DNA from 4 places in the Halomonas sp. FeN2 genome. Region 4 is predicted to be linked to each of the others. Evidence: predicted binding sites of a transcription regulator. Region 4 holds the regulator's gene; each other region holds the start of a gene.
The links. Region 4 encodes LexA, which represses DNA repair genes until DNA is damaged. Its sites were predicted from a motif close to TACTGTNTANNTANACAGTA; they were not measured.
Positions count from the first base shown of each region.

Region 1: the regulator LexA is predicted to act here: its motif matches at 1,959-1,978, upstream of KF947_RS02630 (PA0069 family radical SAM protein).
Region 2: the regulator LexA is predicted to act here: its motif matches at 1,301-1,320, upstream of recN (DNA repair protein RecN).
Region 3: the regulator LexA is predicted to act here: its motif matches at 1,422-1,441, upstream of KF947_RS15415 (LexA family protein).

Region 1 is NZ_CP074200.1:551,167-554,342, forward strand. Features, by position in the region: gene pgi (glucose-6-phosphate isomerase) at 1-530, shown strand, start outside; gene KF947_RS02620 (GNAT family N-acetyltransferase) at 646-1,116, opposite strand; gene KF947_RS02625 (DinB family protein) at 1,254-1,799, opposite strand; gene KF947_RS02630 (PA0069 family radical SAM protein) at 2,014-3,099, shown strand; gene KF947_RS02635 (winged helix-turn-helix domain-containing protein) at 3,141-3,176, shown strand, end outside.
Region 2 is NZ_CP074200.1:2,865,414-2,868,589, reverse strand. Features, by position in the region: gene dnaK (molecular chaperone DnaK) at 1-358, opposite strand, end outside; gene grpE (nucleotide exchange factor GrpE) at 516-1,157, opposite strand; gene recN (DNA repair protein RecN) at 1,368-3,041, shown strand.
Region 3 is NZ_CP074200.1:3,331,633-3,334,808, reverse strand. Features, by position in the region: gene ccmB (heme exporter protein CcmB) at 1-374, opposite strand, end outside; gene ccmA (cytochrome c biogenesis heme-transporting ATPase CcmA) at 672-1,292, opposite strand; gene KF947_RS15415 (LexA family protein) at 1,490-1,870, shown strand; gene KF947_RS15410 (IMPACT family protein) at 1,870-2,487, shown strand; gene KF947_RS15405 (sodium ion-translocating decarboxylase subunit beta) at 2,600-3,176, opposite strand, start outside.
Region 4 is NZ_CP074200.1:4,750,388-4,753,563, reverse strand. Features, by position in the region: gene KF947_RS21940 (L,D-transpeptidase) at 1-398, opposite strand, end outside; gene KF947_RS21935 (TetR/AcrR family transcriptional regulator) at 376-1,068, opposite strand; gene lexA (transcriptional repressor LexA) at 1,480-2,160, shown strand; gene KF947_RS21925 (energy-coupling factor ABC transporter permease) at 2,333-3,004, opposite strand; gene purU (formyltetrahydrofolate deformylase) at 3,029-3,176, opposite strand, start outside.

The DNA of each region.
Region 1 (3,176 bases), 590 kb from region 4:
CCAACGGCCAGCACGCCTTCTTCCAGCTACTGCACCAGGGCACCCGCTACGTGCCGATTGATTTTATTGCCTCGCTCAAGCCCGAGCCCGGCGTGGAAGACCACCACTTCGCCCTACTGACCAATATGCTCGCCCAGGCCAACGCCTTTATGGAAGGTAGCCAGGGGGATAGCAAAGAGCTAAGCCAACACGATCCCTACAGCTGCCCCGGCAACCGCCCTTCCAGCACCCTACTGCTGGATGAGCTAACGCCGAAAAACCTGGGCGCGCTAATCGCGCTCTACGAACATAAGGTGTTCGTGCAAGGGGTAATCTGGAACATCAACTCGTTTGACCAGTGGGGTGTGCAACTCGGCAAGCGCATCGCCGGTGAAATCAGCGAGCGCATCGACACCAACGCCGCTGACTTCGACACCTCCACTCAAGGCCTGCTGGAACTGGTGCGTGCGCACTTCCCCAATGGTGGCAGCGGTGAGAAGGAAAGCGCACCGGCCAGTGCCGAGAAAAAGCCAGCACGGAAGAAGCGTTGAACGGATAGGTTGGTAAATCGATAGAAAAGCAACGCCTTGGTTTGAAAGAACCAAGGCGTTCGTTTTTGCATGAGAGTCAGAACGAACTTTCTACCGCTTGTGGTAGACGTACTGATCATTGGATGTCCCAGTACATAATATGTTGAGGCCCCGCAGCCCCACCCAGATATTGCTCACCTGTCTCATGAAAGCCCGCCTTTTGGTAACAGGTGTATGCCGCTGGGTTCTTACAGTTCACTGTTAGATAGAGGCGTGGGTAGTTCGCATAGTTTTCTTTTAGATAGGGAAACAGCGCTTTTACCGCCGAAGTTCCGAGCCCTCTGCCCTGCTGACTGGCGTCAATGAGAAACGTGCGCAAGCCTATGCTGCCTTCAGTGCAAAAATCATAATCATCAGCGTAGGCTATATCGATTTTGAAGCACCCGATCAACTGATCATTGTGTTTTATCACATGCAGATGCGTAGATTCATTTTTATCAGCGAGAAAGTCCTTAGCAGTTCCCACAAACTTCACCTGATCATCGTGTACTGTGATACTGCGCAGCACGGGGATATCCGATGCATTAAGTTTTTCTAGCTTGATCATCTAGTGCTCGCAGCTACTGTAATTAATGTGACACCTTTCAATGTAAGCCACCGCTATCAATGACCTTCAGTATACATAAATCTAATATGCCTGGGCTTTCTCTCTTTACCGTTTTCTACCAGAAAGGTGGTCAACCATTATATTGAAGCCTCATCCGGAATCAGCGCCAGCAGATCGGTGACACCAATATCTACACCGGCTTGGGAGAATAAAGTAGATGCCTGCCCGCGGTGGTGGGCTTGGTGATTGAAGAAGTGGAGAATCAGGCTTGAGTAGCGTCGCTTTGAGGCCACTCCTTTAGTGTTGTGATAACTCAGCGTGGTACTCAAATCGTCATCAGTTAGCGCGCCCACCCAGTTAATAATTACAGTATCAAGCCATCGGCGATGCGCTTTCAGGCCTTCCAAGTCATCAAACATCAATTCATCAAGCCGCTGTGGCGCAGGGAGGTCGACTATTACCGCAAGCGTTCTTGCGCTAGACGCGGGATGCGCTGCAAACCGTTTAAGCCAAATGGTATCGGCGACCACAACATGATTTAGCGTGCCAAAAATCGAACCGAAGAAAGCTCCACGCTCTTCGTTAAGCTCAGCGGTCGTCAGCCTGCTGGCAGCATCGTATACCTTGGTGTTCATCCACTGGTTATAGGATGCCATCAGCTCAAAATGTGGTTGCAGCTCCATAGGTCATATCGCCTCTTTCAATATGGGCGCCAGCTTGGCCGTGAGTGAAACGCCAACAGGCCCTAGTTAAGAGTATGAAATAACAGAGCGTCTGTTCATCCCCCGAATTTAGCATTTAAGCCCCTACCCCTCTGCTTGCGTCTTTTTATAAACGCCATATACTGTATATATAACCATATACATGCATCAATAGCGTTTAGAGGTGAGGTGGCCAATGACGACTCCCGAACAAGCGTCTCATGTGTCAGCCGTGCGTAAAGGTCGCGGGGCAACGTACGACCCGCACAACCGTTTTGCGCCCACCCGCAGCGAGGCGGAAGATGACGGCTGGTGGCGGGAAGAGGCCTCTACGACTATCGCCACCGAAGTGCGTGAGGAGGTGAGCAAAAGTGCTTTGTCGTGGAATCGCTCGCCAGATTTACCTTTTGATCGCTCGCTGAACCCGTATCGCGGCTGTGAGCATGGCTGCGTTTACTGCTATGCCCGCCCTTCTCACGCCTACTGGGACTTATCGCCAGGGCTGGATTTTGAAACCAAGCTGATTGCCCGTAGCGGTTTAGTGGAGCGGTTAACCGAAGAGCTGTGCCACCCCAATTACGTGTGCCGCCCGATCAACCTTTCCGGCAACACAGACTGCTATCAGCCGTTAGAGGCCACCTACCAAACCACCCGCCGTTTGCTGGAGCTGCTACTGGAGTGTCGCCATCCGGTAACGCTGGTGACTAAAAGCACCTTGGTACTGCGCGATTTAGAGCTTCTGGCGGAAATGGCCGAGCACCGGCTGGTGCGTGTGTTTGTCAGTTTGACCAGCCTGGATGCCCAATTGAAACGCACATTAGAGCCACGGGCGGCATCGCCTCAGGCGCGCTTGCGGGCGATTCGTGAACTGAATACAGCGGGCATTCCAGTGGGTGCGCTAATTTCGCCAGTTATTCCGGGGCTAACCGATCATGAGATTGAAAAGCTATTGGAAGCCGCCAGCCGTGCAGGAGCGCGAACCGCCGCCTGGATGCTGCTGCGCTTACCCTATGAAGTGGCGCCGCTATTTGAAGCCTGGTTAGAAGCCCACTACCCGGAGCGCGCGGCGAAAGTGATGAGCCTAATGCGTCAGTGCCGTGGCGGTAAGGCGTACGATGCCAAGTTTGGTAAGCGCTTTCGCGGTGAAGGGGTATTTGCTGATTTAATTGCGCAACGCTTTGCCCGCGCCAGCCGCCAGTGGAACATGCAGGATCGCACCGAGCAGGGCTTAAACACCCGGGATTTTCGCCCACCACGCGCGCAGCAGGATTTATTCATTTAAGCTAGGCAGCACGCGCATAAATTAGCTGCAAAGGAAGCCGAATGCCTGCTCTAAGCAAAACCAAATCGAGTTTTTAC
Region 2 (3,176 bases), 1.9 Mb from region 4:
GCACTTCCGCGCTTACCTGCGGCGGTGCCATTTTTTTGCCTTTTACTTCAACCCAAGCGTCACCGTTATCAGCTTCGCTGATTTTGTACGGCACCATCTTGATGTCTTTCTGGACAACGTCGTCTTTAAAGCGACGGCCAATCAGACGCTTGATGGCGTACAGGGTGTTTTCTGGGTTAGTAACGGCCTGACGTTTAGCCGCCTGACCGACCAGCGTTTCACCATCATCGGTATAAGCGATGATAGACGGCGTCGTACGGCCGCCTTCGGCGTTTTCAATAACTTTAGCGCTGTCACCATCGAGCACGGCCACACAAGAGTTAGTGGTGCCCAGGTCGATACCAATTATACGTCCCATAGCAATACCTCGAATTCGGTTGTTACAAAACTGAAAATTTAGTCTTTAAAGCTTGTCTGCGGGTTTCCCCGCGGGGTTGCTCTTTATTTGGGGGCCGCCGCTGACATTTCAAGGGCTTTTTTCACACTCTTATTTCAAACTCTGTGCCGCCAGTGGCTTAATCGGCTTTTTTACTCACTACAACCATTGCCGGGCGCACCAGGCGTCCATTGAGCAAATAGCCTTTCTGCATAACGTCCATCACGGTGTTCGGATCGAGATCCGGGTTAGGCACCATGGTCATGGCTTCGTGCACCTGGGGGTCGAAGGGCTCACCGTGTGGCTCAATGCTTTCAACGCCGAACTTATTGAGCACATCCAGCTGCATCTTCAAGGTCATGGAGACACCTTCGCGGTGAACTTCCGATGCCCCCTCTTCCATGGTCTCAAGTGCTTTTTCCAGGCTATCCACCACCGGCAGCAGCTCTTTAACGAACTTTTCCAGGGCAAACTTGCGCGCTTTCTCGGCCTCCTGCTCAGCACGGCGGCGCACGTTTTGCGCTTCAGCGGCGGCGCGCAGGGCTTGATCCTTGGCTTCGGCCAAGCTCTGCTCTAACTCGCCCACTTGGGCTGCCAGCATTTCCGCTTCCGGGTTGTCGACGCTGTCCTCTAGCGCCTCTTCGTCATTGATCAATCCTTCCAACTCACCCTCCATCAAGCGCTCTTCAGCGACCTTCTCAGCCGCTTGTTCAGCGCCTTCGGCTTCATGCTCGTGGCGGGCCAGCTCATCGTCCATTGGTGTTTGCGGTTCTTTCGCCATGTTGTGCTCCTAAAAAGTAGAGCGCGGCCACGCGGGCGGCGCGCAAAGAAGTAAGCTTTAAGTCACTAGCTTTGACTGATCATGCACGCTATATGGGGGCCATAAATTCCATCTCAAGAGGTGCATTGAAGTGAGTTATTAACTACTGTATAAATCAACAACTATTGGATAAGTATCCAGCTTCTATGCTGTATCGCCTCAGGAGGCGCCATGCTTACTCAGCTAGCTATTCAAGATTTCGCCATTGTCGATCACTTGGAACTCGACTTGACCGGCGGTATGACTGCGATTACCGGGGAAACCGGCGCGGGCAAATCGATCCTGTTAGGCGCCCTCGGGCTCTGCCTGGGCGAGCGTGCCGACGCTGGAAGTGTGCGCCACGGCCGGGAGCGTACGGATCTCTCCGCACGTTTCGATATTCAGCACCTGCCCGCCGCCGTCGAGTGGCTAACGGCACGGGAGCTCCCAGCAGAAGAGTGCTTGCTGCGCCGCGTGGTCACCGCCAACGGCCGCTCCAAGGCGTGGATTAACGGCCACCCCGCGACTATCTCTGACTTAAAATCCCTCGGCGAGCAGCTGATTCAGATTCATGGACAGCATGCCCACCATGCGCTGATGCGTGAAGAGACCCACCTCGCCCTGCTGGACGATTACGCCGGCCTAAACGATGCCACCGCTCAATTAGCCGAAACGTTCCGGGAGTGGCGCAGCGCGCGTCGTCAGTTGAAGAAGCTAAGCGAAGAAGGCAGTGAAGTTGAGGCCAAACGGCAGTTGCTGCGCTACCAAGTAGAAGAACTGGATCAGCTCGGTTTAGCGGAGGGTGAATTAACCACGCTAGAAGAGGAGCAGCACACCCTGGCTCACGCGGAAGAGACCCTGCGCGAAACCCAGTTTGCCGCCGACTGCTGCGCCAGCGACGAGGGCGGCGCGCTCTCTTTGCTCAACCAAGCGTTCGCCCACTTAAGTGCGCTGCCAGGCAGTGACAAAGGCACCCTGGCAAACACCCTTGCCATGCTGAGCGATGCGCGCATTCAAGTGGAAGAGGCCTCCAGCGAACTCAATCGCCTTGCCAGCACCACCGAATTAGACCCTGAGCGGCTCGCCTGGGTTGAAGAGCGAATGACCGACGTCCATCGAATTGCCCGCAAGCACCACGTTGCTCCTGAAGAGCTATGCGCCCTGCATGCTGAGCTACAGCGGGAAGTCGCGCAGCTAGAAGAGGGTGGCAATGACCTGGAGGCACTCAGTGCACGGGTTGTCGAGCTACGCGAGAGCTACCGCCAAGGGGCAAAAAAACTCAGCGAGAGCCGTCAAAAAGCCGCGCTTCGCTTGGGTAAAGAGGTGCAGCAGCAGCTGGGCTTTTTGGCCATGGGCAAAGCTCATTTTGAAGTGGAAGTCACCGCGAAAGACGCGCCCTCCCCTGAAGGCCTTGATCGCGTGCAGTTTTTGATTAGCGCCAACCCCGGCCAGCCCGCTCGCCCATTGACCAAAGTCGCCTCCGGCGGTGAGTTGTCACGGATTAGTCTGGCGATTCAAGTGGTCGCGGCGACGCACTCAACGGTGCCCAGCCTGGTGTTTGACGAAGTGGATGTGGGTATCTCGGGGGCCACCGCAGAGATCGTTGGCCAACTACTGCGCAAACTGGGCGAAAACGGCCAGGTCATGACCGTGACCCACCTCCCTCAGGTGGCAGCACAGGCGCACCAGCACCTGCATATCGAGAAACAGGCGAAGCGCGATACAACGCTGACCCAGATGGCGCTACTCGACGAGCAGGGGCGCATCAGCGAACTGGCGCGTATGCTGGGCGGTGTCACGCTTTCTGACCAAACCCTCGCCCACGCACGGGAAATGCTGCACGCCAGCCAGCGCCCGCCGCACTGATTGAGCGGGTGACTTACGCCGCCTCTGTGCATGGCGATAGCGCATAGCTATACAGCACACCTGCAGATAGCAAAACAAACGCCCCTGAACCACTTGGCGAATTCAGTTAACAGCTTCTGTTAACCAGGAATTCGG
Region 3 (3,176 bases), 1.4 Mb from region 4:
CCCGCCGGCAGCGCCAGCATAATACCCAATATCGGCGCCATCAGCGCCAACGGTAGACCCGTGAGCAGCCAGTGCACGGCCACTTTGGCCAAACTTAGCGCGACTAACGGCTGCGGCGCCAATAGCAGTTGCTCCAAACTGCCATCGTCATAATCGCTACGAAACAGGCTATCCAGTGAAAGCAGCGCGGCTAACAAAGCTGCGACCCACAGCAAACCTGGAGCAATCACCGCTAACAGCTCAGGGTCGGGCGAAATAGCGATCGGGAACAGCGTGATCACCAGGGCAAAAAACACCAGCGGGTTGAGCACTTCGCCACGGCGTCTTAGCAATAGCGTTAAGTCACGCACAAGCGTGGCCTTCACTGCGGTCATTAGCCCACCATTATGCTCACGCAGTGGCACTGCTGAAACCTGTTGAGGGGTCTCCGAGCTTTGTGAAGAGCCATGTGAAGAGCTATTTGAAGCGCCATGTAAAGAGCTGTGCAACCCTCTCTCCTCTCCCCTAGATAAGCATCGGTACCAGTGAAGGTTTCCGCGAGGGCGCTGTAAACCCCTCCTTGGGCGCTACTTTTGTCGTCCATGACAAAAGACCCTCGCTTCAACCTCCCCTGGCACCACGTTGTTGAGAGTTATTTAAGCCGCTATTTCCAACTGAGATAGTCCTGCTTTCTACCCTAGGGATATCCGTCTGAGCAACGGTGAAGCGGTTAACTCGTGGTGTGTCGTTACCAGCACGCAGCCCCCTGCCTGAGCATGGGCAACCAGCTGTTCCTCTAGATCAGCGACGCCGTGTCGATCTATCGCGGTAAAGGGTTCATCCAGTACCCATAGGGCGCGCGGCGTTAACGTTAAGCGCGCCAGGGCAACACGGCGCTGTTGGCCTGCCGAGAGCTGCCCTGCGGGCACATCTTCAAAGCCTGCCAATCCAACCCGCTCAAGGGCTTCTAAGCGCTGCTCTTCATTACTGCTCTCTCCGCTTAGGGCCTGATACCAGGCTAGATTTTCTAACGGGGAAAGCCCTGATTTAACGCCCGGTGCATGTCCTAAATAGAGTAAATTCGCGAGAAAATGTTCACGCGCTTCTTTCATCGCAGCGCCATTCCAGAACAATTCGCCCTGGTAGTCACTGAGCTGCCCGGAGAGAATTTTCAGCAGGCTGGTTTTACCACTGCCATTGGGCCCTTCAATTCGCACTATTTGACCGCTGCGAATCTCCAAATCCAACCCTTGAAACAGCCAGCGGTCGTCGCGTTCACAGGCAAGCTGTCGGGCTTGTAGACACAGGCTCAAGCGTCTCTCCTGGCATATTGATTTCGCGTCGAACTCTACACGTAAAGCCCCTTTCTCGCCACTCACACAATGCGGCGCTGGGTCGCAGCGTGATCTCCGTCAAGATGCCTTAAGACCAATTACCTCTAGCACTGTATGCAAAAACAGGTCTACAATGAAAACCACTGTATGAAAGAACATGCAATGGAGATTTCATAATGACCCTATCGATGGCAGCACCTACCGCTACGTTCGGCCGTAGACAACCTGCACCGCGCCCTTACGCGATGGCACCTAGCGTTACCCGACGCAACACCTATGCACTCAAAGTGCGTGGCAATGCACTGTGTGATTGCAACTTGTTCGATGGCGATGTCATTATTATCCGGCGATATCAACACGATACCCAGACAGAAACTGCCGTTGCCGAAATAAACCAGCAAACAATCGCCTTGAGACAGCTCACTATCAGCCGCTTTGGCGTAGAGCTATGGCCAGAAGATACTTTGCAGCCAGCGCTATTTTTGCACAACCGGGATATTCAGGTACTCGGCATGGTAATGGGTGTGAAAAGTGAGACTACCTTCACGGAGCATTAATGCGCTATCGGGTTCCCGAGCTACCCACAGAGTCATGGCATACGGCCGACATCGAAGTCGAAAAAAGCCAATTTATCACCTGGATCTGCCACGCTCCCGATATTAACGCATTCACTAATCTGCTGAATGCGGCAAAAACCGCGCACCCTAATGCCAGCCACCACTGCACTGCCTACATTGCCGGGCCACCCGGCGAGCAAAACCTGATTGGCTTTTCCGATGATGGCGAGCCTGGCGGCACCGCTGGCCGCCCCATGTATCAGGTACTCCAGGGGAGCCAACTGGGCCAGATCGGCTGTGTGGTCATTCGTTATTTTGGCGGCACCAAGCTCGGCACCGGCGGCTTAGCCCGCGCCTACGCTCAGGCAGTTAGCCATGCCCTTGAGACACTTGCTACCCGGGAAGTGGTTGAGCGCGACACCTACACTCTGCGCCTTACCTTTGCCAATGAAGCGATTGCCCGCGCCTGGTGCGAAGAGCACGACATCCCTATTGAGCAAGCCAACTACGATGGTGATGGCGTTCGCCTGACCATAGGCTGGCCAAGGGACTGTCCGCTTGATCTTGCCCCGTTAGAAAACCGCCTGAAGAGCGCTATCGACATTCTCACTCACTAGATAGCCCATCGAAATAACCCATCGAAATAGCCCATCAAAAAAACGCGGCATACTGAAAGTGTCAGTACGCCGCGCTCATTTGGTCACTCGTTAAGCATTAGCCCATTAAGTATTAACCCAGGTATTTAATCATTACCCCGGCTGCGACTGCCGAGCCAATAACACCGGCCACATTGGGGCCCATGGCGTGCATCAGCAGGAAATTATGCGGGTTGGACTCCAACCCCACCTTATTCGCCACCCGCGCCGCCATAGGCACGGCGGAAACGCCCGCGGCACCGATCAATGGGTTGATGGGCATTTTGCTCACCAGGTTCATCAACTTGGCCATCAATACTCCGGCAGCCGTGCCGATACCAAAGGCGACAATGCCCAGACCTAATATCCCCAGCGTCTCAAACGCCAGAAAGCTCTCGGCCATCAGCTTGGAGCCTACCGACAGCCCCAGAATAATCGTCACGATATTGATCAAGGCGTTTTGCGCAGTATCCGACAAGCGTTCGACTACGCCGCACTCACGCATCAGATTACCGAAGCAGAACATACCCAGCAGCGGTGCTGCATCGGGCAGAAACAGCGCGACCAAAATCAACAGCATCAGCGGGAAGACCACTTTTTCCAGCTTGGAAACAGGACGCAGCTGGGTCATCTTGATTTGACGTTCTTTGTCGGTGGTCAGCAGACGCATG
Region 4 (3,176 bases):
GTCCCGTGCAGGTAGATATAGCGCCTTTGCGAGTCCACCTGACCACCGCGGTTCACGCCTTTTTCCAAGCCACACAGCCACAGTATGCGGGTCAAAATCCAATCACGCTCAGGATGCTCTTTGGCGAGTTCGGGCGAAAAGGTCTCGCCCGTCCAGCGACGACCGCGAAACACCGCATTTTCGGGCATGTCTCCACCAATAGCGGCTCGCACATAATGCCAGCCGTGGGGCGTTTTACCACTGCCATTGCGCTCCCCGCTTCCAGCAGCACCGGAGGAGATTGCACACTCATGGAGCACTTTAGGCCCTCGCCAACAGCGCAGCGCCTGTTGGGTAGTATCAATCTCCAGCCAGATATTCTCAGTGGGAGGTAGCTCAGCTAGCGTAGGCGTTCGCATGTTTTCCTTCTTCAGGTTTGGCTTCTTCAAGGGTCATGGGTAACGGCGCATTCATGGCAGCCACAACGACAGGAAGCAAGCGTCTGACCAAATCACGCACCGAGACCTGTTCGTGGTAATCCTTCTCCGCGATATCGCGCAGTGCATCGAGGCCAGAAAGGGTAAATATTACCGTCCCAAGCATAAAGTGTAGCCGCCAAAAGCGCTCAGCGTCAGGCAGATCCGGCGTTGCTTTACGTACAAGCTCGGTGAAGCGGGTAAACACATCACCATACTCTTGCTGGATATAGCGCCTGAGATGCCCCTGTGCCTGGCTGTAGGCAAGACCGAGCAAGCGCATGAACACTTTTAAGCTATTACGTTCGGCGGGTACCGCAAGAACGGTGGTGGCCATGGTTTCGAGCAGTGTTTCAAGTGGAATAACACGACCAGCGTGTTGGCCTTCCAGCTCATCCAGCGCGGTATGAAAACGCTGAGTAAAAGGATCCAAATAGCGGGAAAAAACGGCCTGAATCAGGGCTTTTTTGGAACCAAAATGGTAATTAACAGCGGCCAGGTTAACGCGCGCTTTGCTAGTGATGTTGCGCAGCGAAGTTTCGGCAAAACCCCGCTCTGCAAACAGCACCTCAGCAGTATCGAGTATACGGGTCACCGTATCAGATTGAGCCATGTCGCTCTCCAGGGAAACAGGTGTTTAAAACATAGCAAAATACTATGCCATAACCTTGGTGGGCTCAACGCTTGATTTACTGACAAAATGTGGCAGGTTAAATAAGCAGAAACTTAGTTTCAAACGATTAAGGGGCCTCTGTTTAACGTAATGAGCGAAGACCAGACAAGGCAAAAATCAACGAAAAAGCGGAGTTTACGGGTTGTAAATGAGCATTTTGAGGCGATTTTTAACGCCGTATGGTCGAGCGCAATAGTTAATCAGAGGTTTCTTAGGAAAATTGTATAGACATAGTCGATAGGCACTGACAGGCCATATACTGGACAGAGGAACATACTGTATACTTAAACACTTATTGATTAAGTCGACATTTAGCTTGTTACTGTCTATTCACTATTTATGGAGTCTGGTATGTCGCGTCCGCTAACCGCTCGCCAACAGCACGTGTTTGATTTTATCGTTAAGACTATGGGCGAATTTGGCTACCCTCCTACCCGTGCTGAGATTGCCAAAGCACTCGGCTTCCGCTCCCCCAATGCGGCTGAAGAGCACCTGCGCGCGCTGGAACGCAAAGGCGTTATTCGCATTATCCGCAACACGTCTCGAGGCATTCGCCTGCCCAACCAGGAACCTCAAGAGACCCTCGATAGCGCAGTCACCGCGTTACCCGCTGCCAACGTTGAACCCCTGCCCGCTGGCCTGCCAGTGATCGGTGAGGTGGCCGCTGGAAGCCCCATTTTAGCCGCTGAACATATTGATCGTTACTGCCCCCTGCCGGCTGAGTACTTCACGCCCAAAGCTGACTACCTGCTGCGTGTGCGCGGGCTTTCCATGAAGGATATTGGCATTTTGGAGGGTGATTTATTGGCGGTTCATCGCACCGAACGAGTGCGCGATGGCCAGATCGTGGTTGCCCGCTTAGACGATGAAGTAACGGTTAAACGCTTCAAACGCCAGGGGCATCAAGTGACGCTGTTTGCAGAGAACCCTGATTTTGCGCCCATTGAAATCGACCTGCGCTCCCAATCCCTCGATATCGAAGGCGTTGGAGTCGGAGTGATTCGAGGCGGTAACGGCCAGGCACTCGGCTAGCAGCCTGTCGGACTTAACACTGATCTACTGCGAATCCCGGTATTTTGGCCAACTTTATTCGATCGATTTCGTTAAATAGCGCGCTATTCGCCTCAATCGATCGATAAATTTGGCTCAAAATCCGTGCTTCTCGCGACGATCGGTCAAGCCCGACAGGCTGCTAGCCCCCACACTATTGCATGTCGATATAGCGGTGGTCATTGAAGGTGGCCACCCAGTTAGGGTGATAGACCAATAAAATACTTAGCAGCATGCCGGTAATAAACGCCTCTGAAGGCATTAACAAGGGCAGGAAGCGCGCGTACTCCTGGGCAAGGTAGATCGCCTCAGGGTCAGTCCCTGCGACGATAATCAGCACTACCGCCGCCAGACCTCCCCCTAGCGTTGCCAGCGCCGCGCCGAAAAAACCGCAGGCAAACAGAAAGACCATCAAGTTATCCGGCAGGCGGCGATCTACCAGCCGCCATACCGTGCCAATAACGGCCGCCGGAACGATCCCGGTAACCAGCACATTTGCCCCCAACAACATCCATTCATTGCGACCAATCACCACCATGGCGATATTGATCAGCACGTTGCTGATCAGCGCTAACGGCGCTTTAAAAACCAGTGTCATCAATACCGTAAAGACAAGGTGCAGCGTTAGCCAATCAACCGCCTGCGCGCGAAGCTGCCACATAAGCATCACCGCCAGCGTGGCGCCTAACCAGCGGTGCTGAAGCGCGGTATCCTCGATCAATACCTGCCAGGGCCGCCGCCAAAGTGTCCACGCTATCACGCCCAGCGAGAGTAGCCAGGTGAGCAGCAGCGCCCAGGGCGCTAGTACACTTTGCGCAAATGACATGGCGGCCTCTAGGGTTGATGAGCGTTAACTAAATACCACTGTCTTGTTGCCGTGCACCAGCACGCGATCTTCCAAGTGCCAGCGCAAGCCCCGAGCGAGCACGGCTTTTTCTACATCACGTCCAAAGCGCACTAGATCAGTGGGTGTGTGGCAGTGGCTAACACGATGGATA